One region of the Streptomyces sp. NPDC050564 genome, then DNA from elsewhere that is predicted to be linked to it. Evidence: riboswitches for the same ligand, from Rfam matches in the RefSeq annotation. Region 1 holds a riboswitch; the other holds the start of a gene.
What was found. Region 1 has a riboswitch for cyclic di-AMP ahead of ACIBK0_RS25460 (M23 family metallopeptidase). Riboswitches for the same ligand answer to the same signal wherever they lie in the genome.
Positions count from the first base shown of each region.

Region 1 (15,056 bases):
GCGGTGGACATCCTTGGCGGACAGTCGTGGGTACGGCGCGAAGAAGCGGTAGTACTTCGACTCGGCCGAGACCTGCTCGTAGAAGCTGACCAGGCGGTCGGCGTCATCAATGGTGATGGGCCTGATGCGTGCGGTACCACCGTCACGCAGCACCACGTCCGCCTCCCAGTGAGCGGGGTACTCGTGCCGGTCCGACGAGGTCTGCATGGGCCCCAGAGTACGGCTCGCGTCCGACAACGGCGCGAGGCAGTCTGTGGGGAACGGAAGTCGGATCGAGGCCGCGATCCGACAACACTCCGGACGGGACGAAGGACCGCTCCGGAGACGCTTCACGATATGGGACACTGGTCTAGACAACCCTGAAAACCTGAAGGGCAGCATCACATGGCTGAGCGCCGCGTCAACGTCGGCTGGGCCGAGGGCCTTCACGCCCGCCCCGCTTCCATCTTCGTCCGGGCCGCGACGGCCTCCGGTATCCCCGTGACGATCGCCAAGGCCGACGGCAACCCCGTCAACGCGGCCTCCATGCTCGCCGTCCTCGGCCTGGGCGCCCAGGGCGGCGAGGAGATCGTTCTCGCCTCCGACGCCGAGGGTGCGGACGCCGCCCTCGACCGTCTGGCGAAGCTGGTCGCCGAGGGTCTCGAGGAGCTCCCCGAGACCGTCTGAGCATTTCGGACACCATGCGGCTGAGCCGCGTCGCCCCTTCCCGGGCGGCGCGGCTCAGCCGTTTTCCGTAGGCCGCCCAGGAATTCCGCGCATGTCACCGCGCGCCCCGCGTCACGCCCACGGAAATAACACGCACCGGAATTCCCGGCACGCGAAAAGAGGGACAGCAAAAATAGGCCGCTGCCGAATATCCCTCTTTGTATACGGCGCCCGTGTTAATGCCGCGGGCCCGTCATGTTTACGGGAGGTTGCGAAGTCCTCACACGGTCCGGACGATCTCCACCGGCGGGAAAACGGAGCCGGTGTGCGGCCGCGGCGCGCTCGGTGTGCAGGGCCGTGATCGCCCGGGCCCGCTCGCTGTCGCCGCGCGCCACGGCGTCCACGATGCCGCCGTGTTCCGCCCAGGACTCCGCGGGGTCGGGCGACGCCTCCACCGCGTACATCCACGCGATCTTGTGCCGCAGCTGGGCGAGCGTGGAAGTGAGCGCGGGGCTTCCGGAGGCCTGCGCGAGGGTCTCGTGGAACCAGCCGCCCAGCGAGCGCAGATCCTCGCTGTGGCCCCTTCTGGCCCGCTCCTGGCCCAGCCTGACCAGGCCTCGGAGCACCTTGAGGTGGGCCTCGGTACGGCGCTGCGCGGCCCGCGCGGCCCCCAGCGGCTCAAGGAGCATGCGCATCTCCAGCAGATCGGAGGCCTCCTGCTCGGTGGGCTCCGCGACGCACGCGCCCGCGTGCCGACGGGTGACGACGAAGCCCTCGGCCTCCAGCGTCCGCAGGGCCTCGCGTACGGGGACGCGCGAGACGCCGTACCGGCGCGCGAGCAGTTCCTCGGTGAGCCGGCCGCCTCGCTCGTAGACACCCGCGACGATGTCGTCACGGATCGCCGTGCATACCGAGTGCGCCGGAATACGCATGACCGGACCTCCGCTTTAATCCCCGCGAAACGCCATCGATTGACGCTTGTTCAGTGACTCTATTGCAGGGAGCCGGAATTTCCGATGGCAGGCCGGAATCCATAGATATTTTTTGGACACGCGGCCGCGTGAAACGACGATGCCCCGGCTCGGCGAGCCGGGGCAACGGAACTGATGAAGCGCTCGTCAGACGTTCACACCGTGCGAGCGAAGGTACGCGACCGGATCGATGTCCGAGCCGTACTCCGCGGTCGTACGGGCCTCGAAGTGAAGGTGCGGCCCAGTCGTGTTGCCGGTGGACCCGGAGAGGCCTATCTGCTGGCCCGGGGTGACCGTCCGGCCCACCGAGACGCCGATGGACGAGAGGTGCCCGTACATCGTGTACGTGCCGTCGTGCATCTTGATGACGATCTGGTTGCCGTACGCGCCGCCCCAGCCGGCCGTGACGACCGTGCCGGAGCCGACGGCGTGCACCGAGGTGCCGGACGCGGCGTGGAAGTCGACGCCCGTGTGGCTGCCGGAGGACCAGAGGCTGCCGCCCGCCTTGTAGCCGGTGGAGATGTACGAGCCGGTGATCGGCAGGACGAAGGTGTTGAGACGCTTGCGCTCGGCTGCGCGGGCGGCGCGCTCCTTGGCCTCGCGCGCCTCCTTGGCCCTCGCCGCGGCCTGCTTGCGGGCGGCCTCCTCGGCCTTCTTCTGCGCGGCGGCCTCGTCGGCGGCTCGCTGCTGGGCGACGGCCTGCTCGTCGATCTTCTCGGCCAGGGTGTCGCCGATGGTGATGATCGGGGTCAGCCCGGTCTGCTCGGCGGAGGTGTCCGCGGCGAGTGCCGGGGCAGCCAGGGTTCCGATGACGCCGGTGGTGGTGAGCGCCGCGACGCCGACGGCGTTCGTGGTCGTGCGCTTCACGCGGCTCGGGCGACGGTGCTTCCCTGTGCCACAGGTGAACGCCATGTAGGGGCTGATCCTTTCCTTCCTTCTCGCCTACCGGGTTAGCTGACGGGTTCGGAGCAGGAAGGTCTCCTACGGACTCCCTCCGGGGAGGGCGTCCGATTCACCCCAGGGACTGCGTGCGGGTCCCCGGCTCCCCTGGCTCGCGCCGTACGGGGACTCGGCGATGACTGTCCGGTGCCGCGGGCGCGGCGCACTGCCTGACGAACAGCCGGATCGACGCTAAGCGGGGCATCTTTCAATCAACAAACGGATCACGGCTTTTGTAGCGCATGCCACAGGGCAGACAGGCAACCTCCCTATCAATACGGACACCTTGTGGACGAAGTCCGGAAAGAGACCCGAAGTTCGGGCAAAAGGAGACCCAGGTGACTCTTCAGTCACCTGGGTCCTCAGGAAGTCGCGCTGCTCTACTCGGCCCGGACGACGGTCACTTCACCGATTCCGAGCGCCTTGACGGGCTCCTCGATCTGCGCGGCGTCACCCACCAGGACGGTCACCAGACGATCCATCGGGAAGGCGTTCACGGCGGCCACGGTGGCCTCCACGGTGCCCGTCGCGGCGAGCTGCTGATAGAGCGTCGCCTGGTAGTCGTCCGGCAGGTACTGCTCGACCTGGTCGGCGAGCGTGCTCGCGACGGCCGCCGCGGTCTCGAACTTGAGGGGCGCCACACCCACCAGGTTCTGCACGGCGATGTCGCGCTCGGCGTCCGTCAGGCCCTCGGCGGCGAGGGTACGCAGCACCTTCCACAGGTCGTCGAGCGCCGGACCGGTGTTCGGCGTGTCCACCGAGCCGCTGATGGCGAGCATCGCGACGCCCGTGCCGTCCGGAGCGGAGCGCAGCACCTGGCCGAACGCCCGCACACCGTAGGTGTAGCCCTTTTCCTCGCGCAGGACGCGGTCCAGGCGTGAGGTGAGGGTGCCGCCGAGGCAGTACGTACCGAGCACCTGGGCGGGCCAGACGCGGTCGTGCCGGTCGGCGCCGACGCGGCCGATGAGCAGCTGCGTCTGGACGGCGCCGGGGCGGTCCACGATGATCACGCGGCCGGTGTCGTCGGCGCTCACCGGCGGCACGGGGCGTGGCTCGGCGGACGAGCCGGTCCAGGAGCCGAGCGTGTCGGCGAGCAACTTGTCGAGGTCGACATCGGTCAGGTCACCGACGATGACGGCGGTGGCCGTCGCGGGGCGTACGTGCTTCTCGTAGAAGGCGCGGACGGTCGCCGAGTCGATCTTCTGGACGGTCTCCTCGGTGCCCTGGCGCGGACGCGACATGCGCGAGGTCGCCGGGAACAGCTCCTTGGAGAGCTCCTTGGCGGCGCGGCGGGCCGGGTTGGCTGTCTCGTGCGGGATCTCGTCCAGTCGGTTGCGGACCAGTCGCTCGACCTCGCTGTCCGCGAACGCCGGTGCCCTCAGGGCGTCGGCGAGCAGACCGAGCGCCTTGGGCAGACGCGAGACGGGCACTTCGAGCGACAGGCGCACGCCAGGGTGGTCGGCGTGCGAGTCGAGGGTGGCACCGCAGCGCTCCAGCTCGGCGGCGAACTCCTCGGCGGAGTGCTTGTCGGTGCCCTCGGAGAAGGCACGCGCCATGATCGTGGCGATGCCGTCGAGGCCCGCCGGTTCGGCCTCCAGCGGCGCGGCGAGGATCACCTCGACGGCGACGACCTGCTGGCCGGGGCGGTGGCAGCGCAGGAGCGTCAGGCCGTTGTCGAGCGTGCCACGCTCGGGCGAGGGGAAGGCCCACGGCTTGGCCTCACCGGCCTGGGGCTGCGGGTGGAAGTCCATGCTGGCCAGCTCGGTCACTTCGCCGTCTCCTCGTCGGTGTCGTCAGCGGCGTCGGTGTCTTCGGGGGCGATCGGCTCGTAGACGAGCACCGCGCGGTTGTCGGGGCGCAGGCGGGCCTTGGCGACCTCCTGGACCTCCTCGGCGGTGACGGCGAGGACACGCTGCACGGCGGTCAGGGCGAGCTGCGGATCGCCGAACAGGACGGCGAACCTGCACAGTTCGTCGGCGCGGCCCGCGACCGTGCCCAGCCGGTCCAGCCACTCGCGCTCCAGCTGGGCCTGCGCGCGCTCCATCTCCTCGGCGGTGGGGCCCTCCTCGGCGAACCTGGCGAGCTCCTCGTCCACGGCGGCCTCGATCACCGGGACCTCGACATCGCCGGACGTCTTCACGTCGAGCCACCCCAGGGAGGGCGCTCCGGCGAGCCGCAGCAGGCCGAACCCGGCCGCGACGGCAGTGCGGTCGCGGCGCACCAGCCGGTTGTAGAGCCGGGAGGATTCGCCACCGCCGAGGACGGTGAGCGCCAGGTCGGCCGCGTCGCACGCACGCGTGCCGTCCTCCGGGAGCCGGTAAGCGGCCATCAGGGCGCGCGCCGGGACCTCTTCCTCGACGACCTCGCGCAGCTGCTCGCCGATGACCTCGGGCAGCGAGCCGTCGCGCGGGGCGGGCTTGCCGTCGTGCCCGGGAATGGAACCGAAGTACTTCTCGATCCAGGCGAGCGTCTGCTGCGGATCGATGTCACCGACGACCGACAGGACCGCGTTGTTGGGCGCGTAGTACGTGCGGAAGAACGCGCGCGCGTCCTCCAGCGTGGCGGCGTCCAGGTCCGCCATCGACCCGATCGGCGTGTGGTGGTACGGGTGGCCCTCGGGGTACGCCAGCGCGGTCAGCTTCTCGAACGCGGTGCCGTAGGGCACGTTGTCGTACCGCTGCCGGCGCTCGTTCTTGACGACGTCCCGCTGATTCTCCATGGACTCGTCGTCGAGCGCCGCGAGCAGCGAGCCCATGCGGTCGGCCTCCAGCCAGAGCGCGAGCTCCAGCTGGTGGGCGGGCATGGTCTCGAAGTAGTTGGTGCGCTCGAAGCTCGTGGTGCCGTTGAGCGAGCCGCCGGCGCCCTGAACGAGCTCGAAGTGCCCGTTGCCGTGGACCTGCTTGGAGCCCTGGAACATCAAGTGCTCGAAGAGGTGAGCAAGGCCGGTACGGTCCTTGACCTCGTGGCGCGAGCCGACGTCGTACCAGAGGCACACCGCCGCGACCGGGGTCAGGTGATCCTCGGAGAGCACCACGCGCAGGCCGTTGGCCAGGCGGTGCTCGGTCGCTGTCAGGCCGCCGGAGCCTGCCTCAGCTGTGGCCGTGTGACCCATGGGCATGTACGTCCCTTCGATCGCGGAAAACTGCGTATTTCCTGTCGGTCCTGCCACTGTATGCAAGCGCGCCGACAGCTGGCGAAGTTCCCGCACCTCGTACGCCGAGAGCGAGACTCCCGTACGTCACAGCCGTGTCCCAGGAGGCCCTCCGAGACCCGCTACGGACGGGTCGCGGTCCGCGTTGTCAGTGGGGCGGTCCACAATGGTCCGCGTCAGATCCCGTTCATGCCCCGGCAGAGACTGTGAAGGAGCCGCAGCAGCGATGGCCCGCCGCAGCACGAAGACCCCGCCGCCCGACGACTCGTACGAGGAGAAGATCCTCGATATCGACGTCGTGGACGAGATGCAGGGCTCCTTCCTCGAGTACGCGTACTCGGTCATCTACTCGCGAGCCCTGCCGGACGCACGCGACGGCCTCAAGCCCGTGCACCGCCGCATCGTGTACCAGATGAACGAGATGGGCCTGCGCCCCGATCGCGGCTATGTGAAGTGCGCCCGCGTCGTCGGTGAGGTCATGGGTAAGCTCCACCCGCACGGAGACGCGTCGATCTACGACGCGCTGGTGCGCCTGGCCCAGCCCTTCTCGATGCGCCTGCCGCTGGTCGACGGGCACGGGAACTTCGGTTCGCTCGGAAACGACGACCCGCCGGCCGCCATGCGTTACACCGAGTGCCGGATGGCCGACGCGACGTCACTGATGACCGAGTCGATCGACGAGAACACGGTCGGCTTCACGCCGAACTACGACGGCCAGGAGCAGGAGCCGGACGTCCTTCCGGCGGCGTACCCGAACCTGCTGGTCAACGGCTCGTCCGGCATCGCGGTCGGCATGGCCACCAACATGCCGCCGCACAACCTCGGCGAGGTCATCGCCGCCGCCCGCCACCTCATCAGGTACCCGGGGGCCGACCTCGAGACGCTGATGAAGTACATCCCGGGCCCCGACCTGCCCACCGGCGGTCGGATCGTCGGACTCTCCGGGATCAGGGACGCGTACGAGTCGGGCCGCGGCACCTTCAAGATCCGCGCCACGGTGTCGGTGGAGAACGTGACCGCGCGCCGCAAGGGCCTCGTCGTCACCGAACTGCCCTTCACCGTCGGCCCGGAGAAGGTGATCGCGAAGATCAAGGACCTGGTCGGCAACAAGAAGCTGCAGGGCATCGCCGACGTGAAGGACCTCACGGACCGCGCGCACGGCCTGCGCCTGGTCATCGAGATCAAGAACGGCTTCGTGCCGGAAGCGGTCCTGGAGCAGCTCTACAAGTTGACGCCGATGGAGGAGTCCTTCGGCATCAACAACGTGGCGCTGGTGGACGGCCAGCCGCTCACCCTGGGGCTCAAGGAGCTCCTGGAGGTCTATCTCGACCACCGCTTCGATGTCGTGCGCCGCCGCAGCGAGTTCCGCCGCGGCAAGAAGCGCGACCGGCTGCACCTGGTCGAGGGCCTGCTCGTCGCCCTCCTGGACATCGACGAGGTCATCCGCCTCATCCGCTCCAGCGACAACTCGGCGCAGGCCAAGGAGCGCCTGATCGAGCACTTCTCACTGAGCGAGATCCAGACGCAGTACATCCTCGACACGCCGCTGCGCCGCCTGACCAAGTTCGACCGCATCGAGCTGGAGTCGGAGCGCGACCGGCTCAACGGCGAGATCGACGAGCTGACCGGCATCCTGGAGTCGGACGCGGAGCTGCGCAAGCTGGTCTCCGGCGAACTGGCCGCGGTGGCCAAGAAGTTCGGCACCGACCGGCGCACGGTGCTCCTGGAGTCTGCGGGCACCCCCGCCGCGACGGTCCCGCTCCAAGTGGCGGACGCCCCCTGCCGGGTGCTGCTGTCCTCGACGGGTCTCCTCGCCCGTACGGCCAACGGCGACCCCTTCGGCGAAGCCGAGGACGCCAAGCGCACCAAGCACGACGTGATCGTCTCCGCGGTGCCCGCGACGGCCCGTGGCGAGGTCGGTGCGGTCATCTCGTCGGGCCGCCTGCTCCGGCTGAACGTGATCGACCTCCCGCAGCTGCCGGAGACGGCGGCGGCACCCAACCTCTCCGGCGGCGCGCCGATTTCGGAGTTCCTGTCCTCCCTGGAGCCGGATGAGACGGTGGTCTGCCTGACGACGCTCGACGAGTCGTCGCCGGGTCTGGCCCTCGGTACGGAGCAGGGTGTCGTCAAGCGCGTGGTGCCCGACTACCCGTCGAACAAGGAGGAGTTGGAGGTCATCACCCTCAAGGACGGCGACCGGATCGTCGGCGCGGTCGAACTGCGCACCGGCGAGGAGGATCTGGTTTTCATCACGGACGACGCTCAGCTGCTGCGCTACCAGGCCTCCCAGGTGCGCCCGCAGGGCCGTGCGGCGGGCGGCATGGCGGGCATCAAGCTCGCCGACGGCGCGAAGGTGATCTCCTTCACGGCGGTCGACCCGGCGGTGGACGCGGTGGTGTTCACGGTCGCGGGCTCGCGCGGCACGCTGGACGACTCCGTCCAGACCACGGCCAAGCTGACCCCGTTCGACCAGTACCCCCGCAAGGGCCGCGCCACGGGTGGCGTGCGCTGCCAGCGGTTCCTGAAGGGCGAGGACTGCCTGTCGCTGGCCTGGGCCGGCGCGACACCGGCCCGGGCCGCGCAGAAGAACGGCACGCCCGCCGAGCTGCCGGAGATGGACCCGCGCCGCGACGGCTCGGGCGTGTCGCTGGCGAAGACGGTCTCGGTGGTGGCGGGCCCGGTGTAGCTCAACCGGCCGCTTCGAGGCCTTCGGGCTCCTCGTCCACGTGGCTGTACTGCCCTGCGTGGCCGTCCTGCACGTAACGGAGAACGCCCCACATGCTGTGCTCGTCGGCGTGTGGGGCGTCCTCTTTGCAGGCCTCCAGCTCCTTGGTCAGAGCCGCCGTGTCGATGCCGGAGCCGATGAGGACGAGCTGGGTGAGACGCGCCTCGGCACGGCCCCAGGGCTCCGGATAGAAGCGCAGGAACCGCCCGACGACATGCACGGCGTACCGGTTGGCGCTGTCCTGGACGCCGAAATCGACGTAACCCTTGATGCGGTAGAGACCCTCGGGCCTGCTGTCGAGGAAGTCCATCAACTTCCTGGGGTCGAACGGCACTTCGGAGCTGAAGGAGAGGGATTCGTACACAGAGTGCAGGTGGTCGTGGTGACTCCGGCGATCGCTCTCGTCGTGCCGGTGGAGGTCGTCGAAGGACAACTGCCCGATGCGCTCCTCGCTCGGCCTGCAGTCGAACAGGAACTCGGGGTCGATACGGCCGTAGTCCGCGGGAACGACGGCGGCGCGGTCGACAAGATCCCTGACGACGCCGAGTACCCGCTCACCGTCCGGCGCCCGGTCGATCTTGTTGACGACGACGAGATCGGCGAGCGCGAGATGCCGGTCGACCTCGGGGTGCTTCTCGCGCGTACCGTCGAACTCGACGGCGTCGACGACTTCCACAAGCCCGCCGTACACGATCCGCGGATGCTCACTGGCGAGCACCATCCGCACGAGTTCCTGCGGCTCGGCGAGCCCGCTCGCCTCGATGACGATGACGTCGATACGGGTCGAGGGATGAGCAAGCCGCCCCAGATACTCATCGAGCTCACTGGCGTCGACGGCGCAGCACAGGCAGCCGTTCCCCAGGGAGACCGTGGAATCCCCCAGCGCTCCCGCCACCGCCATGGCGTCGATCTCGATGGCGCCGAAGTCGTTGACGATGGCCCCGATCCGGCTGCCGCCGCTGCGGTGCAGCAGATGATTCAGCAAGGTGGTCTTGCCTGCGCCCAGGAATCCGGCGATGACGACGACCGGGATCTGCTGGGCCGCGCTCTGCTCGATCAAGAGCTGGTCCGTCGGGATCGGCTGCGGACTGGGCTGGCTCAACGCGCGACCTCTTTCACACCGGTGCGTGCGCCGGTTCACGGACCGGCTCCCGTACGAGAGCGGCTCACGCACCGGCACTCCTGCGAGGAATCAATGCCGACCCAGGATACGAGCGGGAGGAATCGCCGCGAAGTGAACGATTGTTAGCGGCGCTCGCGGGGCACACGTTGGACATGGCGCCGGGATACGCGACCCGCACTTCCCTCCGTGCGCCTCCTCTCCGCCTCCCTGCCGATCAGAGCCGCTCGGCAAAACTGGGAGACGGCAAGCGCGCCGCCCACCGCTCGCCGGTCCGCTCCCCGTCGCCCACAACCGACGACCGGCGGACGGTCGCCTGATTCGGGGGTTGACATGGCCACACAGAACTTTGGGGTACGGGGGTTGAGTTCTGCCGCGACGGCGGGGCTCACGTTCGCGGTCGGGGTCCTCGTGATCCTGGCCGCTCAACAGCGTCGGTTCGAAGCACTGCGCCTGCGGGTCGCACAGGTGGAGCGGAACAACGATCGGGACGCGAGGCTCGCGGAGCAACAACGCCTGCAGGCCTACCTGCTCGACAAGGCTCTGGACGATCCGGACCTCGCCGAGGTCCTGAGCACCATCGACGAGGTCGATCCGACCAAGCGGCGCCAGTACCTCTTCGCCAACGCGATGTACACCAACGCCCTCCTCGCCTACCGGGTCGGCGTCGTCAACTGGGAAGAGCTGCACGGGCATCTTCGGGTGATCTGCCAGAGCGCGGTCTTTCGCGACTACTGGGACGCGACGCGCCATCATCGCGCGAGCCTCAAGAGCACTTCGGAGGAGGCCCGAGTAGGTCAGATGGTGGACGCGCTCATCCACGATCTGGATGAGTCAGACACCGAGCAATGGTGGGTCGTGGGGGAACCACCCGAGGAGTAACGCCGGACTTCCCACAACAGAAACAATCAAAGGTTTACCCTGACCCCGCCCGTATCGGGCTAACCTGGCCCCCGGCCTTCGCCTGCCCAGCAGCGTGAGGACCGGGGTCCTTCACGTCTAGAGGCGAGGACCAGAACCTTGAAGATCGTGCGCCGCATCGGTGCGTCCCCCCGCGAACGCGGCAGTCTGTCCGGCGAGACCTGCCCCGACATCTTCGAGCTCAGTGACGGCAACTTCGCCGTCATCGGGACGGAAGCCACAGCGACGCTCGACGGTGAGCTTCCCGCCGACGCCGCGAGAGCGGACTACGAGCGGATCGTCATCGTCAGCCGGGAAACGCTTGTGCGCGCGAAAGCCGATATCCCCGACGCCTGAAGAGGCCGCACGGCCACGCATGGACACGCTCGTCACCTGTTGAGGTCCACCCGGTCACCCCGTTGAGGCTCACCTCCAGAGGACGCGTCCACGCAGCCCGCGCCCTTCCCCTCCCGATCCTTCCCCTCCCGCGCACGTGCACCATCCCCGCCGCGCAGGGACAGACCGAGCAGCCCGGCGCCCACCCGCCCAGTGGCGCTCGACGAGAGCTTGGCGAGGTCCGGCACTGATCGGTGCCGGACCTCACGCATGTCTCACGCCGCCTCGGGCACCGCTACCGGTGCCACGGGCCCCACGTACCGAGCCACCGGTCGAATGATCTTCGAGTCCTCCGCCTGTTCCAGGATGTTGGCGCTCCAGCCGACGACGCGGGCTGCGGCGAAGGTGGGGGTGAACATCTCGCGGGGCAGGCCGCACAGTTCCATGACCACGCCGGCGTAGAACTCCACGTTCGTGTGCAGCTCACGGCCGGGCTTGAGTTCGGCCAGAATCGCCTCCACCTGGCGCTCGACCTCGACGGCGAAGTCGACCAGTGGGCCGCCGAACTGTTGCGCGATGCCGCGGAGCATGCGCGAACGGGGGTCTTCCGTGCGGTAGATGGGGTGACCGAAGCCCATGATGCGATCGCCGGCGAGGACACGTTCGCGGATCCACTGGGCGATGCCGTCGGGAGTGCCGATCGCGTCCAGGGTGTCGAGCGCACGACTGGGGGCGCCGCCGTGGAGAGGCCCCGAGAGGGCACCGACCGCGCCCACGAGGCACGCCGCCACATCCGCGCCCGTCGACGTGATCACCCGCGCCGTGAACGTTGATGCATTGAATCCGTGATCAATGGTCGATATCAAGTACTGCTCGACCGCCCGGACCCGCGCGGCATCCGGCTCCGAACCCGTCAACATGTACAGATAGTTGGCCGCGTACGCGAGGTCGTCACGGGGCTCCACCGGCTCCAGCCCCTGCCCGAGCCGGTACAGCGCGGTGAGCAACGTCGGTACGGCCGCGGACGCCGCCAGGGTGTCTGCTCGACGCCGGTCGGCGTCAATGTCGTACACCGGCCGGAACCCCAACGAGGCGCCGAGCAGCGAGAGCGCGGTGCGCAGTCCGGCGAGCGGTCCCGACAGCCCCGTCGCCGCAGCGATCGCGGGCAATGCGGTCCGCACCTCGTCCGGAAGCCCGCGCAGCGCCGCGGTCTGCGCGGTGAAGGCGGCGCGCTGAGCCGCGTCGGGCAGTTCGCCGTGGACCAGCAGATGCCAGACGTCCTCGAAGCCGCGGGTCTGCGCGAGTTCGACGGCCGAGTACTGGCGGTAGTGGTAGAAGCCCTCCAGCCCCCTGACGTCACCCAGTTCGGTGTCGGTGACGACGACGCCCGCGAGTCCTCGCGGTACATCGACAGGAGTGGACGGGGCGCGGTTGATCGGCATGTTTCCTCCCTGGACTTGATTCGACTGTCCATGCTTGACTCAATGCCTGTCAATGTTGATTGAATCAATAAGCCGATACATGGATACGGTGACGCCATGAGGGATCGAGAAGCGGCAGCGCCAGGGCGCCAGGGCCGACGGCTCAGCACCAAGGAGACCGCCGAGCTGCTCGGCGTGAAGGCCGAGACCGTGTACGCGTATGTGAGCCGCGGTCAGCTCAGCAGCCGTCGTGAACCCGGAGGGCGTGGGAGCACGTTCGACGCCAAGGAGGTGGAGGCTCTCGCGCGGCGCAACAGACGGCAGACCGGCGGGAGTTCGAATACCGGCGGTGAACTGTCGGTCCGTACCGGCATCACCCTGATCGACAAGGACCGGTACTACTTCCGCGGCGTCGACGCGACCGAGCTTGCCGCGCGGTACTCCTACGAAGAGATCACCGAATGGCTGTGGACCGGAGAACTGCGCCCCGGCATCAGATTCACCGCCCCGGAGGCGTCCGTCGCCGTCGCCCGCCGCGCAGTCGACGCGCTGCCCGAGCACAGCGGCCCCACGGACCGGCTGCGCGTCGCCACGATCGCCGCGGCGACCGCCGACCCGCTGCGCTTCGATCTCTCCGAGGACGCCGTCCTCGGCACCGGACGCACCCTCATCCCCACGCTCGTCGCCGCGCTGCCGCCCATGAGGCATGACCACCGCGACGAGGGCCCGCTGGCCCACCGTCTCTGGGCCCGGCTCACCGGCCGTGCGCCCGACGAGGAGTCACTGCGCGCGCTGGACACGGCACTTGGGCTGCTCGTCGACCACGACTTGGCCGCCTCGACGCTCGCGGTCCGGGTCGCCGCGTCGGCCCGAGCCCACGCTTACGCCGCCGTGTCGGCGGGCCTCGGTGTGCTCGAAGGCCCGCTGCACGGCGCGGCCAGCGGGCTCGCGCACCGGCTGCTCCTCGACGTGCTGGATCGCGGCACCGCGGCTCCGGTGGTGGCGGACGAGCTGCGCGCCGGACGCCGCGTCCCGGGACTCGGCCACCGGCTCTACCCCGGCGAGGATCCACGCGCGAGCGCCCTGTTCGCCCTCCTGAAGCAGGTCCCCGGCGCGGCGCCCGCCCTGGCGGCGGCCCACGACATCGTCACCACCACCGCCCGCCATACACCCCTGCACGCCAACGTCGACCTGGCCCTGGCCGTCCTCACCGTCTCCTCCGGCATGCCGGCCTCCGCGGGCGAGACGGTCTTCGCCATCGCCCGTACTGCGGGCTGGATCGCCCACACCTTGGAGGAATACGAGGAGCACCCGCTGCGTATGCGCCCCAGCGGTCGGTACGTGGGCGCGCGCCCACCGCAGCCGCTGCCCGGCTGAGGCGGTCTGAAGCAGGGGGCGCGGACACAGCCGGCGGCCCCCGGGTGAGCTCCCCCACGCCCTGTCGCGCTCCCAGAGCGCCCCAAACGCGCCCCCGTCTGCGCGGTCGGAAGTCACCCCGACCCAAGTCAGGTTAGGCTCACCTCTGTGAGTACGTGCACGACCGCGTCGCGGCACCTCGACGAGCCCCTCGCGGGGACCGCAGCCACCGCGAGGACCTGGCTGCTGATCGAGCAGCCCGGCCCCTGGGGTGCCAAGGCGCTCACTTCGAGCCACCTGGACCCCGTGCTCGGCCGCGCTCTCGAAGCAGCCGCGGAGGGCACCGGAGTACGGATCGCGCTCATCCGGCGACCCGGACGGCACGCCGACTGCGGTACGCCCTCCGAGCGCCATGTGTATGCGGCCCACACCACTCCGGGAAACGCATGGCTGCACAGCGCCACAACGTCCGATCCAGAGCAGGCGCTCAACCTCGACTTCGCCGCGCTCGGCATGGGCGACCCCCATACCTTCGACGCGGCTTTCCAGGGGCGGCCCCACACAGGTGGCCCGCTCGCCCTCGTCTGCACCAACGGCAAGCGCGATCGCTGCTGCGCCCTGCTCGGACGCCCCCTCGCGGCTCAGCTCGCCGCCTCCGAGGTGGCGGGCACCTGGGAGGTCACCCACCTGGGCGGTCACCGGTTCTCGCCCACGCTGCTCGTCCTGCCGTACGGATTCGCGTACGGGCGCGCCGAGGCCCACGCAGTCAAGGAAATCCTCCAGGGCGTACAGGAGGGGCGTGTGATCACCGACGGCTGCCGCGGGCGCTCCGCCTGGGAGCGGCCGGGCCAGGCAGCCGAGCTGGCCGTGCGCAGGGCCACCGGAGAGCACGCCGCCGATGCGTTGACCGTGGTGCGCACGGATGGTGCCGCACCGCGCTGGGAAGTCACCGTCGCCCACATCGACGGGCGCCTGTGGCGCGTGATCGTCGCGCAGGGCGCCTCGCTGCCGCCCCGCCCGGAGAGCTGCGGTTCGGCACTGGGGTCGCCGGCCCGGATGGACGTGGTGGCGGTACGGGAGCCGGCACGGACGGCGCTCGCCGTGCCCTGCTGACGGCTGATCCCGGACCAGGCGGCTCCCCGCCGGCCCGTCGAGGCGACCTCCCGCCCACGCGACGCCCGCACGTCCCGCTGAGCTCCGACACGATGCCTGCGCGTCCAGCGAGCTCTGCCACGGCTCCCACACCCGACGATCAAGAGATCCACGCCACACCCCTACGGTGGAGCCCGCACGCCCCCGTACCGTCTAGGTATGAGCCCCACTCCCCCCGCACGACGACGGCGCCTCGGTCTGCCGCGGCGGGTGTTCTCGCAGGTGCTGCTGATGCAGGTGGCGATCGCCGCGGGAGTCGCCGTGCTCGCGACCGGGCTCTTCCTGGCGCCGCTGAGCAAGCAGCTGGACCAGGAGGCCATGCACCGCGCCCTGGCCATCG
Region 1 is NZ_JBITGS010000016.1:116,736-131,791, reverse strand. It holds gene ACIBK0_RS25475 (GNAT family N-acetyltransferase) at 1-207, opposite strand, end outside; gene ACIBK0_RS25470 (HPr family phosphocarrier protein) at 385-666, shown strand; gene ACIBK0_RS25465 (GntR family transcriptional regulator) at 882-1,577, opposite strand; gene ACIBK0_RS25460 (M23 family metallopeptidase) at 1,764-2,528, opposite strand; cyclic di-AMP (ydaO/yuaA leader) riboswitch at 2,542-2,701, opposite strand; gene ACIBK0_RS25455 (M16 family metallopeptidase) at 2,936-4,324, opposite strand; gene ACIBK0_RS25450 (M16 family metallopeptidase) at 4,321-5,667, opposite strand; gene ACIBK0_RS25445 (DNA topoisomerase (ATP-hydrolyzing) subunit A) at 5,933-8,392, shown strand; gene ACIBK0_RS25440 (CobW family GTP-binding protein) at 8,394-9,533, opposite strand; gene ACIBK0_RS25435 (DUF6082 family protein) at 9,915-10,433, shown strand; gene ACIBK0_RS25430 (hypothetical protein) at 10,572-10,808, shown strand; gene ACIBK0_RS25425 (citrate synthase) at 11,063-12,229, opposite strand; gene ACIBK0_RS25420 (citrate synthase) at 12,326-13,585, shown strand; gene ACIBK0_RS25415 (sucrase ferredoxin) at 13,733-14,677, shown strand; gene ACIBK0_RS25410 (ATP-binding protein) at 14,876-15,056, shown strand, end outside.

Region 2 (15,056 bases), on a different contig from region 1:
GACAACCGCGGCGGCTTCAACCGTGACGACCGCGGTGGCTTCAACCGTGACGACCGTGGTGGCCGTTCCTTCGAGCGCCGCGACAACGACCGTGGCGGCTTCCGCCGTGACGAGCGTCGTGACAACGACCGTGGTGGGTTCCGCCGTGACAACGACCGTGGCGGGCGTTCCTTCGAGCGCCGCGACGAGCGTGGCGGCCACCGTGGCAGCGACCGTCCCTTCAACCGCGACCGCCAGGACAACCGCCCCTCCAGCGGTTTCCGCTCCGGCAGCCACGACCGCCCGTACGGCCGTCGTGACGACCACCGCGGCACCGGCACCGGCACCGGCACCGGTTCCTTCCGCCGCGACGAGAAGCCGCGCTGGAAGCGCAACGGCTGACGCCGAGTGACGTAGTGAAGTGGCCCCCACCCGGGTTCGGGTGGGGGCCACTTTTCTGTGAACCGCCGGCCGGATCAGCCCGCTTGTGTGGTCGGTGCCCGTGCCGCCGCGAAGCCGGCGTCGGGACGTCATCGGCGACGGGAAGAAAGCCCTGGTCGAGCGGGACACCGCGGGCAACCTCCAGCGCGACGACGGCAAGGGGAACGGGCCGTTCGGCTCACGGGTGGAGATCGCGAGCGGCCGGCAGAGCTGCGAGGGCCTTTTTTGGCCAATCGCCTGGCGCATGTCATGCCCTCGGCGAGGGAATCGCTGGGGGCATGACAGATGACGCCGTAGCGAGTGGGCTGTCGGACGAAGAACGGCTTGCCCAGCTCGGCTACACGCAGGTTCTCGCCCGCCGCATGTCGGCGTTCTCCAACTACGCGGTCTCCTTCACGATCATCTCGGTCCTGTCGGGCTGTCTGACGCTGTATCTGTTCGGCATGAACACCGGCGGCCCCGCCGTGATCACCTGGGGCTGGGTCGCGGTCGGACTGATGACGCTGTTCGTCGGGCTGTCCATGGCCGAGATCTGTTCGGCCTATCCCACCTCGGCCGGGTTGTACTTCTGGGCGCACCGGCTCGCCCCGTCCCGTACGGCCGCCGCCTGGGCCTGGTTCACGGGATGGTTCAACGTCCTCGGTCAGGTCGCGGTGACCGCGGGCATCGACTTCGGCGCCGCCTCGTTCCTCGGCGCCTATCTGAACCTCCAGTTCGACTTCGAGGTGACGCCGGGCCGCACGGTCCTCCTCTTTGCCGGGATCCTGGTCCTGCACGGCCTCCTGAACACCTTCGGCGTACGGATCGTCGCCGTGCTCAACAGCATCAGCGTGTGGTGGCACGTGGTGGGCGTCGCGGTCATCGTGGGCGCGCTCGCTTTCGTGCCGGACCACCACCAGTCGGCGTCCTTCGTGTTCACGAAGTTCGTCAACAACACGGGCTGGGGCAGCGGTGTGTACGTCGTCCTCATCGGCCTGCTGATGGCCCAGTACACCTTCACCGGGTACGACGCCTCGGCCCACATGACGGAGGAGACCCACGACGCGTCCACGGCCGGCCCGAAGGGCATCGTGCAGTCCATCTGGACATCGTGGATAGCCGGATTCGTCCTGCTCCTCGGCTTCACCTTCGCCATCCAGTCGTACGACAAGGAGCTGGGCTCGGCGACCGGCGCGCCCCCGGCGCAGATCCTGCTCGACGCGCTGGGTGCCACGGCGGGCAAGCTGTTGCTCCTGGTGGTGATCGGTGCGCAGCTCTTCTGCGGGATGGCGTCGGTCACCGCCAACAGCCGCATGATCTATGCCTTTTCGCGCGACGGCGCGCTGCCCTTCTCGCGTGTGTGGCACACCGTCAGCCCGCGCACGCGGACACCGGTGGCGGCGGTGTGGCTGGCGGCGCTGGCAGCGCTGGTGCTCGGCCTCCCGTACCTGATCAACTACGCGGCCTACGCGGCCGTGACCTCGATCGCGGTCATCGGGCTCTACGTCGCCTACGTCATCCCGACGCTGCTGCGGCTGCGCAAGGGCGAGGCCTTCGAACACGGGCCCTGGCACCTGGGCCGCTGGTCCCGGCTCGTGGGCGTCGTCGCGGTCGGCTGGGTGGGTGTGATCACCGTCCTGTTCATGCTGCCCCAGGTCTCGCCGGTCACCTGGGAGACCTTCAACTACGCGCCGATCGCCGTCCTGGTCGTCCTCGGCTTCGCGGCGACCTGGTGGCTGGCCTCGGCGCGCCACTGGTTCCTCAATCCCGACCACCAACGCACCATCGCCCGCGAGGAGGCCCGCAAGGGCGCGCCCGAACCGGTCGATCCATGACCTTGCACGCTTTTGGCGTGGCCGGGTCCCCGATACCCGATCGGAGTCCCGGCCACGTCCGGCTATGCTCGGGGTTGCATCGGCACGGGATCGATACGGGCCGGTGCGTGGACCCTTAGCTCAATTGGCAGAGCAGTGGACTTTTAATCCATTGGTTGTGGGTTCGAGTCCCACAGGGTCTACCGCGCACAGCGCCCCGCCCGGCTTCGGCCGGGCGGGGCGCTGTTGTCGTTGTTCAGGCGGTGAGCAGGGATTCCTCGCAGTCGCGCCAGGCGTGGTCGCTGAGGAGCGGGCGGAAGCCGGTGAAGAGGGTCAGCAGACCGGGGCCCCACTGGGTTCGCCAGTCCGGGTTCTCGTCCACGAGGTCGAGTTCGTTGGCGGCGGTGAGTTCGGCGAAGTCGCGGAGCTGTGGCGGGGCGGGGGCCCAGGTGCGGCCGGTGAAGCGGTCGCGGAAGGCGGGGGACGGGGACGCTAGGGTCGGATACGAGGCCGTCCGGTCGCAGCTCGCGTAGAAGTGGACCTGGGCCTCGGCCTCGGCGCCGATGACGGATCTGAGCTCGGCGCGGCGGTCGGCCGGGAGCAGGGCGGTGGCGAAGCCGTCGGTGCCGTAGAACGCGTGGCAGAGCCCGGCGAGTTGGAGCGCGGGCCGGGCCTCCCAGCGGGCCAGCCGGTCCCGCACCCGCACCAGGTGCGCCAGCAGTGTGCCCCCCGGATGGTCGATGTGCTCCGCACCGAGCTCGCGCAACAGGGCGATGGCCTCCGCCCCGGTCTGCGCCGCTGCCTCCTCCATGGGCCACTCCTCCTGACAGGACCTGTCGGCCCTCTCGGCAGATCCTCGGCAGGGACGACGGGACAGTCAATCGGTGGACCGGGAGCGTCAGCCCGCCGTGAGTTCCGGCAGCGGGAGGGTGTGCTGGGTCTGGAGGACCTTGGCGCGGAGGTAGCGGACGTTGTGGGCCGTGGTGAAGACGCCGGTCGGCACGCGGTGGGAGACCGTGATGCCGAGGTCGCGGAGCTGGTCGGCCTTGTCGGGGTTGTTGGAGAGCAGGTCCAGGGAGTCGATGCCGAGGGCCTGGAGCATCTGGGCGGCGGCCGTGTAGTCGCGGTCGTCCTCGGGCAGGCCCAGCGCGGCGTTGGCGGCGTAGGTGTCCAGGCCCTGGTCCTGGAGGGCGTACGCGTCGAGCTTGTTGTAGAGGCCGATGCCGCGGCCCTCCTGGCGCAGGTACAGCAGTACCCCGCCCCGCTCCGCGATCTGTTCCACCGCCTCGCGCAGCTGCGGGCCGCAGTCGCAGCGGGCCGAGCCGAAGACGTCACCGGTCAGGCACTCGGAGTGCAGTCGCACCAGCGGGTCGGCCCCGGGCGCGCCGAGGACGACGGCCAGGTGCTCCTTGTCGTCGGCGAGGCCGTGGAAGGTGACCAGCTCCGCGTCGACCGAGTAGCCGTCGCCGAAGCGCAGGGGGACCGTGACGCGGGTGCGCACGGTGGCGGTGGGGTAATCGCGCATGTTGTCTCTCCGGTCCGGTCCAGCGGGTTCGTGGACGGTGCTTCAGATTTGAAGCATGTTCCTGGAGGCAGACAGTACATGTGCTTTAAAGTTCAAGCAACGGACTTTACCCGCCCATCGCGTCCCTCACGATGGGGAGGAACGCCGCCGCCACGGCAGATCTTCCCCACCGACCCCGGAATTTTCGCCTTGGATCGCCCGCGCGATGCTCCCGCAGATCTCCTCCAACTGCCCCACCTGCTCGGGGGTCAGATGGTCGAAGACCGCCGACCGCACCGTCTCCACATGCCCCGGCGCCGCCCGTTCCAGGAGGGCCATGCCATCGTCCGTGAGGACCGCGACATGGCCTCGCTTGTCGGTGGGGCAGCCCTCGCGCCGTACCGCGCCGTCGCTCTCCAGTCGCGTCACCGCGTAGGTCAGCCGGCTGCGGGTGATCTTCAATATCTCGGCGAGCTCGGTCATCCGCAGCCGCCGGTCCGGCGCCTCGGACAGCATGGCCAGGACGGAGTAGTAGAGGTGGGGCATGCCCGCTTCCGCCTGGAGCCGGCGGTCGATCGCGTCCTCCAGGAGCGAGGAGGCGGAGACGTACGAGCGCCAGGCGCGCTGTTCGGCGGGGGAGAGCCAGCGGGTCGTCATGTCGCCAGTCTAGGTATTGTTTAAAAGTTGAACCACAGGCCTTGAGTCAACCGTACGAGTCATCCTGAGTCCGTGAACCGTACGAGCCATCGTGAGTCCGTGAACCGTACGGGCCACCGCGAGCCGGAGGGTGCGCCCCCATGCCCCACCCCTACGTCCTGTTGTCCGCCGCCGTCTCCCTCGACGGCTTCCTGGACGACACAGGCCCCGAGCGGCTGCTGCTCTCGGGCCCGGCCGACTTCGACCGGGTCGACGAGGTGCGGGCGTCCAGCGACGCGATCCTGGTCGGCGCGGGCACGATCCGCTCGGACAATCCCCGGCTCCTGGTCAACTCGGCCAGGCGCCGCGCGGCCCGGGTGGCCGCCGGCCGCCCCGAGTACCCGCTGAAGGTGACCGTCAGCGGGTCCGGCGACCTCGACCCGGCGGCCCAGTTCTGGCACACGGGTGGCGAGAAGATCGTCTACACGACGGACAAGGGCGCCGCGAGGGCGACCGACGCCCTGCGCGGACTCGACGACGGGCTCGGCGTCGACATCGTGTCGACCGGTCCCGAGCTCGATTGGCGTGTGCTCCTGGAACACCTTCATGACGTACGAGGTGTGCGGCGCCTCATGGTCGAAGGGGGCGGACGGGTCCACACCCAGCTGATGCGCGAGGAGCTCGCGGACGAACTGCAGCTCGCCGTCGCGCCGCTCTTCGTCGGGGAGCCGGACGCACCGCGGCTGTTCGGTCCCGGGGCGTATCCCCCCGGGCGGATGCGGCTGATGGAGACGCGGGCCGTCGGGGACGTCGTCCTCATCCGGTACGTCCCCACGGCGCCCGGCGTCGGGCGGCTCGCCGCCGCCGCGGACCGGCACTGGCTGACGCTCGCCTGCGAGCTTGCCGCGTTGTGCCCGCCCTCGGAGACCGCGTTCAGCGTGGGCGCGGTGGTGGTGGCCGCCGATGGGACCGAGCTGGCGCGCGGGTACTCCCGTGAGGGCGGCGACTCCGTGGTGCATGCCGAGGAGGCGGCGCTCGCCAAGATCGACCCCGCCGATCCGCGCCTCGGCTCGGCCACGGTCTACAGCAGTCTGGAGCCCTGCGCCCGGCGAGCCTCCCGGCCCGCCCCGTGTGCCCGGCTGATTCTCGACGCGGGGGTACGGCGGGTGGTCACCGCCTGGCGGGAGCCCGACACGTTCGTCGCCGGGGCCGACGGGAACGGACTCCTCGTGGCCGAGGGCGCCGACGTGGTCGTACTCCCGGAGTACGAGGAGCGGGCCAAGGAGCCCAACCGGCACCTTTTGTGAATCCTGCCGACACCTGCCGCTGGGGCCCGCACGGGGGCGCGTTTAAACGTGTGTGCTTCGGGTCCTACGGATGGCGTACACTGGTTTCAACGACGCGGGGTGGAGCAGCTCGGTAGCTCGCTGGGCTCATAACCCAGAGGTCGCAGGTTCAAATCCTGTCCCCGCTACTGAAGGCCAAGGGCCGGAACTCGGATTCACGAGTTCCGGCCCTTGGTGTGTGCCGGTCACCACGGCTCCGCACATCCCCCTCCTCTCCGCATCCCCCGGTCGGTCCACACGGGTCGCCCGCTGCCCCCGCTCCGGGAAACCTGGATGAGTGGGGCAGCAAACAGGCGAGCAGCGGGCCCAGGGCCCGTACGACCGGTCCGGTGGACGGCTGTCCGGCGACCCCATGCCCACCCCCGGCCTCGGGAGCACCCCGCGGCCCGGCCGCGGGGAACCCGGCCGGCACAGGATCTCGAAGGCGCGCGCCTTCGTCCGGGCGCTTCCCGCGCTGCTCATCGTCGTCGGGGCCTTCTACGACTACTTCATGCCGTCCGACTTCACCGCGGCCCCCCTCTTCACGGCCGCGCCGCTGGTGGCCGCGCCCCTCTACTCACTGCGCGGCACGGTGCTCACCGGCCTCGCGGCCATCACCGCGGTGTTCGCGATCCACATCAGGCTCGGCATCGTCCTGGACGTCGACTCCGTCACCGAAGTGGTGACGGTGGCGACGGCCGGCGTCCTGGCCGTCGTCATCAACATTCTCGTCCGCCGCAGCGACGCACGGCTCGCCACGGTCCGGGAGATCGCCGAGTCCGCCCAGCGCGCCGTGCTGCCGGAACCCGACGAGCGGATCGGCGGCCTCGAGATCGCGGCGCGCTACGAGGCCGCGCAGGCGGACGCGTTCATCGGCGGCGACCTGTACGCGGTGCAGGACTCCCCGCACGGCGTACGGCTGGTCGTGGGCGACGTGCGCGGCAAGGGCATGGGCGCGGTGGGCGCCGTCGCCGTCGTCATCGGGGCGTTCCGGGAGGCGGCCGAGCAGGAGGCGACGCTGGAGGCGGTCGCGCAGCGCCTGGAACGGGCGCTGGCGCGCGAGGGCACCCGGCGCGAGGGCCTCGACGCCTTCGAGGGGTTCACCACGGCCGTACTCGCGGAGATCCCGCACGGCGAGGACGTCGTACGGTTCGTCAACCGCGGCCATCCGCCGCCGCTGCTGCTGCATGCGGACGGCACGCTCGTCACACTCGACGCCGAGGATCCCGCGCTGCCGCTCGGCATGGGCGAGTTGGGCACCTGGCCCGACCGGGCGATGCAGGCCAAGTTCCCGCAGGGCGCGACGCTGCTCCTCCATACCGATGGCCTGTCCGAAGCCCGCGACCGGCGCGGGGGCTTCTACGATCCCGCCGCGCGCCTCGCGGGACGCGTCTTCCCCGGGCCGGACGCCCTGCTGGCCGCCCTCGCCGAGGAGGTCCGCCGGCACACGGGGGACGGCACGACGGACGACATGGCGTTGCTGGCCGTGCGGCGTTCTTGGGAGTCGCCTCCGCGGCTTCCCGACGAGTCGTCCGTACGGCGTTCTTGATCGTTGTCACGAGGGGTGATCGGACGGTGTCCCTCCGCATAACAACTGACGCACCGTCAACTGAATCGATGTTTATGGAGCGTGGTCAACTCGCCCGATTTAGGCCGGTGGTGACCCCAAAGTCCTGGCCAAAAGCGTTAACGATCAGTCCGAACAGCTTGGAATCCGGTACCCGGGTCTATTAACGTTCGATAACGCAGCGCGGTCGTCCCAGCCGTCACAAGAGGCGGCTCCGTGCGCACGCGCCGAATTCCGCAAGGGAACCGGGGAACCACCAACTTGGGGTGAATCGAGCGTCTTTCACGGTGGAGAAACCGTGGTGGACGCGCGTAGGAGACCTTCCTGCTCCGAACCCGTCAGCTAACCCGGTAGGCGAGAAGGAAGGAAAGGAGCACGCCCACGTGGCGTCCAACCGGCCTGCCCAGCAAACCTCGTTCGCGCCCGACGACACACAGCCCTTCGGCTACGCGTACGGCAACGACGAGGGTCCCTGGGAGGAGTGGAATCCCACTGAGGATTCCGTCCGTCCCGTCCGCGGCCGGCACCGCGTCAGCAAGCAGCGCGGCGGAGGACTCGCCCGCAGCTCCACGGTTCTCGGCGTAGGCGTCATCGCCGCCGTCGGCGCGGGCGGCATGGCCACCGCGGCGCCCGGCAAGTCGCCGGTGTCGATCTCGCTGCCCGACCTGTCGTCGGTCACCGAGTCCGCCAAGGCTCTGATATCCGACGGCGGCTCCAGCACGCCGAAGGGCTCCACCACCCCGCTCACCAGCGCCGGTCTGACCGGCGCCGACTCCGCGCAGGGCACCACCGACGCGGGCGAGGCACTGCGCGCCCGCATCATGCAGCAGGCCGAGTCGCAGCAGGACCAGGTCGACAGTGCGGCCAAGGACGCCGCCGAGACCGCCGCCGCGAAGCAGGCCGTCGCGCTCGCCGCCAAGCAGCAGGACGACGCCGAGGCCAAGGCCGCCGCCGCGAAGAAGCAGGCGGACGAGGCGGCCAAGAAGGCTGCCGAGGCCAAGCGTCTCGCCGAGCTCGCCAAGAGCTACTCGCTGCCCACCTCCTCGTACACGCTGACCGGCCGCTTCGGCGACGCCGGCTCCATGTGGTCCTCCGGTTACCACACCGGTCTCGACTTCGCCGCGCCCACCGGCACGCTGATCAAGGCGATCCACAGCGGCACCGTCACGGAGGCGGGCTGGGCCGGCGCCTACGGCTACCGCACGGTCCTCACCCTCGACGACGGTACGGAGCTGTGGTTCTGCCACCAGTCGTCGATCAGCGTCAACGTGGGCCAGAAGGTCGCCACGGGTGACGTGATCGGGCGCGTGGGCGCGACGGGCAACGTCACCGGGCCGCACCTGCACCTGGAGGTCCACCCCGACGGCGGCGACGCGATCGACCCGATGGCGTGGCTGCTCGGCAAGGGCCTCACCCCCTGACACGTACGTTCTCCTGATCCCCGGTGGTCCTGACGACAACCCCCCGACGTCAGGGCTGCCGGTCAGGCGTGTGCGCAGTCGTGCGGGGCGTGCGGGTAATCGGGCGGGTAATCGCGTGTGGAATACACCCATCCGGTACGGGTGTTGAAGTTGAGCATGACTTCTCTGCGCAAGCTTGGTTCCTCCGACCTCGAGGTCTTCCCGCTCTCCCTCGGCGGCAACGTGTTCGGCTGGACCGCCGACGAGGCCCAGTCCTTCGCCGTGCTCGACGCGTACGCGGCCGCCGGCGGCAACTTCCTCGACACGGCCGACTCGTACTCGGCGTGGATCGAGGGCAACAAGGGCGGCGAGTCCGAGACCATCATCGGCAAGTGGCTCAAGGCGCGCGGCAACCGTTCGGATGTCGTGGTCGCCACCAAAGTCAGCCAGCACCCCGAGTATCCGGGGCTGTCCGGCGCCAACATCAAGGCCGCGGCCGACGCGTCCCTGCGCCGCCTGGGCACCGACTGCATCGACCTCTACTACACGCACTTCGACAAGCCCGAGGTGCCGGTCGAGGAGATCATCGGCGCGCTCGACGAGCTGGTGAAGGCGGGCAAGGTGCGTCACATCGCCGCGTCCAACATCTCGCCCGAGCGGCTCCGGGAGTCCCTGGAGTTCTCCGACCGCGAGGGGCTCGCGCGGTACGTCGCCCTCCAGCCGCACTACAACCTCGTCTCGCGCGATACGTACGAGGGCGCGCTGCGCGACATCGCGTCCCGCTCCGGTCTGGCGGCCGTCCCGTACTTCGCCCTCGCCTCCGGATTCCTCACCGGCAAGTACCGGCCGGGAGCGACGGTGGACTCGGCGCGGGCGCAGGGCGCGGCCAAGCACCTCGAGACGGAGCGCGGGCTTCGCGTGCTCGCCGCCCTCGACGAGGTCGCCCAGGCCCATGACGCCGAGGTCGCCACGGTCGCCCTCGCATGGCTGGCCGCCCAGCCGACGGTCGCGGCGCCGATTGCTTCGGCGCGGACGCCCGAGCAGCTGCCGGCGCTGCTCGGGGTGGCGGACCTGGTCCTGACGGACGGGGAGCTGAGCAAGCTGACGGAGGCGTCGGCGTAAGCGGTTGTTTCTACGCCCCCTCCGCCCCTGCCCATTCCCGTACCAGCCTTTCGGCTGCGGGGAACTGCACGATCTTTTGAGCGGGGGTCTGGGGGCGGCAGCCCCCAGGGACGGGACGGGCAGGGGCGGGACGGGCAGGGGCGGAGGGGGCGAAAGAACTACGTGCGGTACGGGTTGTACGCGGGATATGGGGTGGCCGCGGCTCCGTAGGGGCTGTACGTGTACGCGTAGCCGTGCGCGGGCCATGGTGGGGGTACCGGGACCACCGGGGCCGTGGCCCGGGCCGCGTAGGACAGGGCCGGGCGGGCCACCTCCCGGCGGCGCCACAGCTCGTCGAGCAACTCCCGCTCCCGCACGACGAAGTCGGCACCCGCGCGCCCCCGGCGCCCCCGGTGCCGCAGAAACGCCAGCGAGGTCGCGTACGCCTCATACTCCGCGACCGAGCGAGCCGCGGCCTTCCCGAAGTGGTGTCCGGCCCACTCGCGGGCGAGCCGCCGCGCCCGCATCGAACCGAGCACATACGGCTCGGGCGCGGTCAGCCACCCGGCGACGGCGTACGCGGGCAGTTCCGTGCGCACGGTGCGCAGCTCACGCTGCCGCGTCCAGACGGCCAGCCAGGTCAGCAGGCCGAACACGGGCACCATGAACGCGGCGTACACCGCGAAGAACCCGTACTCCCCGAAGCTCGACGAGCTGTTCCAGGCGGAGTGCATGCCCATGGCGAGCAGCAGTCCGGTGAGGGGGAGCAGGACGCGGCGCAGATGCTGGCGTTCGGCGGACAGGGCCGCGATGCCGAAGCCGATGCCGGTCAGCACGGTGAACAGCGGGTGCGCGAAGGGCGACATCACCACGCGGACGAAGAAGGTCGCGGCGGTGACGGACGCGAGCCCGCTCTCGCCGCTGAGCTGGTCGGTGCCGAAGGCGGTGCCGAGGTAGAGGATGTTCTCGGTGAACGCGAAGCCGGTGGCGGTGACCCCGGCTATCACCACCCCGTCGACGATCCCGGTGAAGTCCCGTCTGCGGAAGAGGAAGACCAGCAGCACGGCCGCCGCCTTCGCGGACTCCTCGACGATGGGCGCTATGACGGTCGCGCCGAGGGTGTCGGCGCTGGAGGGATCGGCGGTCGCGGTCGCTATCCATCTGGTCGCGAAGCTGTTGGCGACGATCGCTATCAGCGCGGCCGCGCAGGCGCCCCAGGCGAAGGAGAAGAGCAGGTTCCGCCAGGGCCCGGGCTCGACCCGGTCCAGCCACCGGAAGGCGGCCATGAGGAGCGGCACGGGGAACACGGCGAGGCCGAGGCCGACCAGAAAGCCCTCGGTGCCGGTCTGTTCGCGGACGAGGGCCAGGATCACGAGCCCGCTGATCGCGAGCAACGCGATCAGCGCGCCGTACCGCACCCACTTCCGCTGCCACCAGTGTGCGTGCCGCAGCGCACCGCCGGCGGGACCGCTGGGGTGCGTCGGGTACGGGGGAAAGGTGGCCACGGCATCGACCCTAACGAGGGAGGGGCGCAGCCCGCGACGGTGCCTGGTGCCGCCCAGGGGGCTCCCGAGAGACGTCCGAGAGACTCCCGCGGGGCTTCAGCGGGCTTCAGCCGTCGACGGATTGCTGGTCCGGCTGCTGGTCCGGGTGGTCTACGAGGTGCTGTACGCGCCGGAACAGGAGGTCGTTCACCACATGACCCTTGTCCAGTCCCTGGCCCTCGAAACGGGTCAGCGGCCGGAAGTCCGGACGTGGCGCGTAACCGCCGTCGGGCTGGGTGTTCTCGAAGTCCGGGTGTGCGCTCAGCACTTCGAGCATCTGTTCGGCGTACGGCTCCCAGTCGGTCGCGCAGTGCACCAGGGCGCCCGGCTTGAGGCGGGTCGCGACGAGGCTGAGGAACTCCGGCTGGATCAGCCGCCGCTTGTGGTGCCGCTTCTTGGGCCACGGGTCCGGGAAGTACACGCGCAGGCCGCTCAGGGACTCCGGCTGGAGCATCTCCCTGAGCAGGATGATCGCGTCGCCGTTGCCGACCCGGATGTTGGACAGACCGTTCCGGTCCGCGAGATTGAGCAGATTGCCCTGTCCCGGGGTGTGCACATCCACGGCGAGGATTCCGGTCTCCGGGTCCTCGGCCGCCATGTGCGCGGTGGCCTCGCCCATCCCGAACCCGATCTCGAGCACGACGGGCAGGTCGCCCCCGAACAGCTCCGCCAGGTCGATCGTCCGCTGCCCGTCGATGTCCAGCCCCCACTTGGGCCACAGCCGCTGCAGCGCGTCCGCCTGCCCGGCGGTCACGCGACTGCGCCGCGGCTGAAAACTCCGGATTCGACGCTCGAAGTGCGACCCGGCGGGGTCGGCCTTCGGTCCGTCGGGGAACCGGGGCTCCCCCTTGGCGCGGGCATGACCCAGCGAGCCGCCGGTGGGTGGGACGGGACGCGGCTCTTCGGGCGAGGTGAAGGAGGACTCAGACACAGTGGGGTCGATTTTACGGCGGTTGGTCGCGACGGGGGGCTGCGCCCCGGAAGGGGGGCGCGGGGAACTGCGCGACAAGCCCCCACCGTCCGCAGCCAAGGGACAACCGGTGGGGGCTGGGGGCGTAGCCCCCAGGTGCGGGACGGGTAGGGGCGGAGGGGGCGAAAAAACTCTCACGCCCCCGCCAGCGCACCCAGCGCCCTCCGGGCAACCTCTCTGCCGATCGGCAGAGAGGCCGTCGCGGCAGGCGACGGCGCGTTCAGCACGTGCACGGTCCGGGGACCCTCCCGGATCAGGAAGTCGTCCACCAGCGTCCCGTCGCGCAGGACGGCCTGCGCACGGACCCCCGCCGCCGCGGGGACCAGATCGTCCGGCGTCACCGCGGGCAACAGCCGGCGCACGGCGTCCGTGAACGCCGGCTTCGACAGCGACCGCCGCAGCTCCCCCGCCCCGTACCGCCAGTGCCGTCGAGCGATCCGCCAGGCCCCTGGCCACGCCAGGGTCGCCCCCAGCTCACGAGGGCGTACGACACCCCAGCCGTACCCCTCCCGGGCGAGCGCGGGCACCGCGTTCGGCCCGATGTGGACATCTCCGTCGATCCCCCGGGTGAGGTGAACCCCGAGGAAGGGGAAAGCGGGGTCCGGCACGGGATAGACCAGCCCGTGCACCAGCTCGGGCCGCGCCAGCGAGTAGTACTCGCCCCGGAAGGGGACGATCCGCATTCCCGGGTCGTCCCCCACGAGCCGCGCGACCTCGTCGCAGTGCAGCCCCGCGCAATTGACCAGCACGCGCCCGCGGACCACCGACCCGTCGGTGGTGAGCACGGCGGCGCCGCGCCCGGGCCGCCGGTCGACGCGGACGACATCCGCCCCGTACCGGATGTCGGCACCGGAGGACTCCGCGAGCTGCCGGGCCACCGCGACGAAGTCGCAGATCCCGGTCGTGCCGACATGGATGGCGGCCAGCCCGCGCACTTGTGGCTCGTACTCCGCCATCTGGGCGGGGCCCAGCTCTCGCACCGGGATGCCGTTCTCCCGGCCGCGCTGGACCAGTCCGTGCAGCCGGGGCAGCTCCGCCTTGTCGGTGGCGACGATCAGCTTGCCGGTGACGGCGTGCGCGATGCCGTACTCCGCGCAGAACTTGACCATCTCGGCGGCGCCCCGCACCGCGTACCGCGCCTTGAGGGAGCCCGGGCGGTAGTAGATCCCGCTGTGGATCACCCCGCTGTTGCGCCCCGTCTGGTGCCGGGCGGGCCCCTGCTCCTTCTCCAGCACCGTCACCCGCGTGCCCGGTGCCGCGCGCGTGATCGCATACGCCGTCGACAGGCCGACGATTCCGCCGCCGATCACCAGCACATCGCAGTCGTACCCGAGCTCCCGCACCTGCACCACCTCCCGACTTCGATAGTGCACTGCGCCACTGACAACGCGCTCAAACCCGGGGGAGGCCCCTGCACCCCGAAGGGGCGCGGGGCCGTCACATCATGCGGCTGCGCCGCGCGGGCGCGAGCAGCACACACAACCTGCGGCCCCGAGACCGCAGCGCCAGGCAGACGCGTCGGATCCTGCCCCGAACGGAGCACCTACGCGGGAGCCATCAACAGCGGCCGTGCGCGCTCCCGCAGTTCGACCACGCGCGGTTCGTCGCCGTACGGCTCCAGCCGGTGCAGGAGATCCTTCACGTACTCGGTGGTGCGGGCGGAGGAGATGCGTCCGGCGACCTCCACCGCCCGTACGCCCTGCTCGCACGCCGCGTCGAGGTTGCCCGACTCCAGCTCGGCGACCGCCGACACCACCAGGCGCAGCCCGTGCGAGCGTACGAACTCCTCCGTCGGCTTCGACAGCGCCTGCTCGGTGAAGCGGCGCACCTGGCGCGGTGCCTTCAGGTCGCGGTAGCACTCGGCCGCGTCGGCGGCGAAGCGGTCGTACGAGTAGAAACCGAGCCAGGACGGGTCGTGGTCGCCGTCGCGGGCCCGCTCCAGCCAGCCCTCGGCGGCCCGCAGGGCGGTGCCGGCCGCCTGGGCGTCACCGGCGCGCGCGTGCGCGCGTGCCTCGACCAGGCGGAAGAAGCTCATGGTGCGGGCTGTCGCCAGTCCCCGGTTGCGCTCCAGGGCGGCCTGGGCGAGGTCGACGCCCTCGTCGCCGAAGCCGCGGTAGGTCGCCTGGAGGGACATGGAGGCGAGTACGTAGCCCCCCAGAGGCACGTCGGCGGCCGCCCGGGCCAGGCGCAGCGCCTGGATGTAGTAGCGCTGGGCCGCCTCCTGCTGGCCGGTGTCGAAGGCCATCCACCCGGCGAGGCGGGTGAGCTCGGCGCTGGCTCCGAAGAGGGCTCTGCCCACCTCGTCCGAGTAGGAGCCGAGCAGCAGCGGTGCCGCCTCCACCCTTAAGCACTCGGGCACCATGGACGAACGCCAGTCGCCGCCCCCGTACTTGGAGTCCCAGCGCCTGGCGTCCTCGGCTGCCTCGCGGAGCTTCTGCACGTCGCTGTGGCCGACTTTCAGCGGTGCTCCGGAGCCCTCACCGGGGCTCACCTCGCGCGCCACCGAGCTGTCGGCCGGGGTTATCAGCCACCGTGACGCGGGAGTTGCGTATGCGCTTACTGCGAACGAGCCCGCCAGCGACTGCCAGATGCCGCCGCCGGTCCGGCGCCCGGCGAGGTCGAGGCGGTACAGCTCGGTCGCCGACCGCACCGCCTGTCCGACGTCACGGGGGAAGGCGAGGCCCACTTCGGGTGCGGGATCCGCGTCGGCCAGGCCGATCTCGTGGAGCGGCACCGGGCGGCCGAGCTTCTGGCCGATCGCGGCCGCGATGAGGTGCGGCGCCGCACCTTGGGGCA
Region 2 is NZ_JBITGS010000014.1:21,111-36,166, reverse strand. It holds gene ACIBK0_RS22635 (DEAD/DEAH box helicase) at 1-381, shown strand, start outside; gene ACIBK0_RS22630 (amino acid permease) at 699-2,234, shown strand; tRNA gene ACIBK0_RS22625 (tRNA-Lys) at 2,344-2,416, shown strand; gene ACIBK0_RS22620 (DUF6817 domain-containing protein) at 2,470-3,024, opposite strand; gene ribA (GTP cyclohydrolase II) at 3,112-3,738, opposite strand; gene ACIBK0_RS22610 (MarR family winged helix-turn-helix transcriptional regulator) at 3,865-4,374, opposite strand; gene ACIBK0_RS22605 (dihydrofolate reductase family protein) at 4,515-5,660, shown strand; tRNA gene ACIBK0_RS22600 (tRNA-Met) at 5,754-5,827, shown strand; gene ACIBK0_RS22595 (PP2C family protein-serine/threonine phosphatase) at 6,052-7,227, shown strand; cyclic di-AMP (ydaO/yuaA leader) riboswitch at 7,461-7,617, shown strand; gene ACIBK0_RS22590 (M23 family metallopeptidase) at 7,629-8,666, shown strand; gene ACIBK0_RS22585 (aldo/keto reductase) at 8,823-9,767, shown strand; gene ACIBK0_RS22580 (PrsW family intramembrane metalloprotease) at 9,926-11,251, opposite strand; gene trmB (tRNA (guanosine(46)-N7)-methyltransferase TrmB) at 11,358-12,158, opposite strand; gene lhgO (L-2-hydroxyglutarate oxidase) at 12,395-13,603, opposite strand; gene ACIBK0_RS22565 (MFS transporter) at 13,804-15,056, opposite strand, start outside.
Region 2: another riboswitch for cyclic di-AMP. It lies ahead of ACIBK0_RS22590 (M23 family metallopeptidase); the one in region 1 lies ahead of ACIBK0_RS25460 (M23 family metallopeptidase).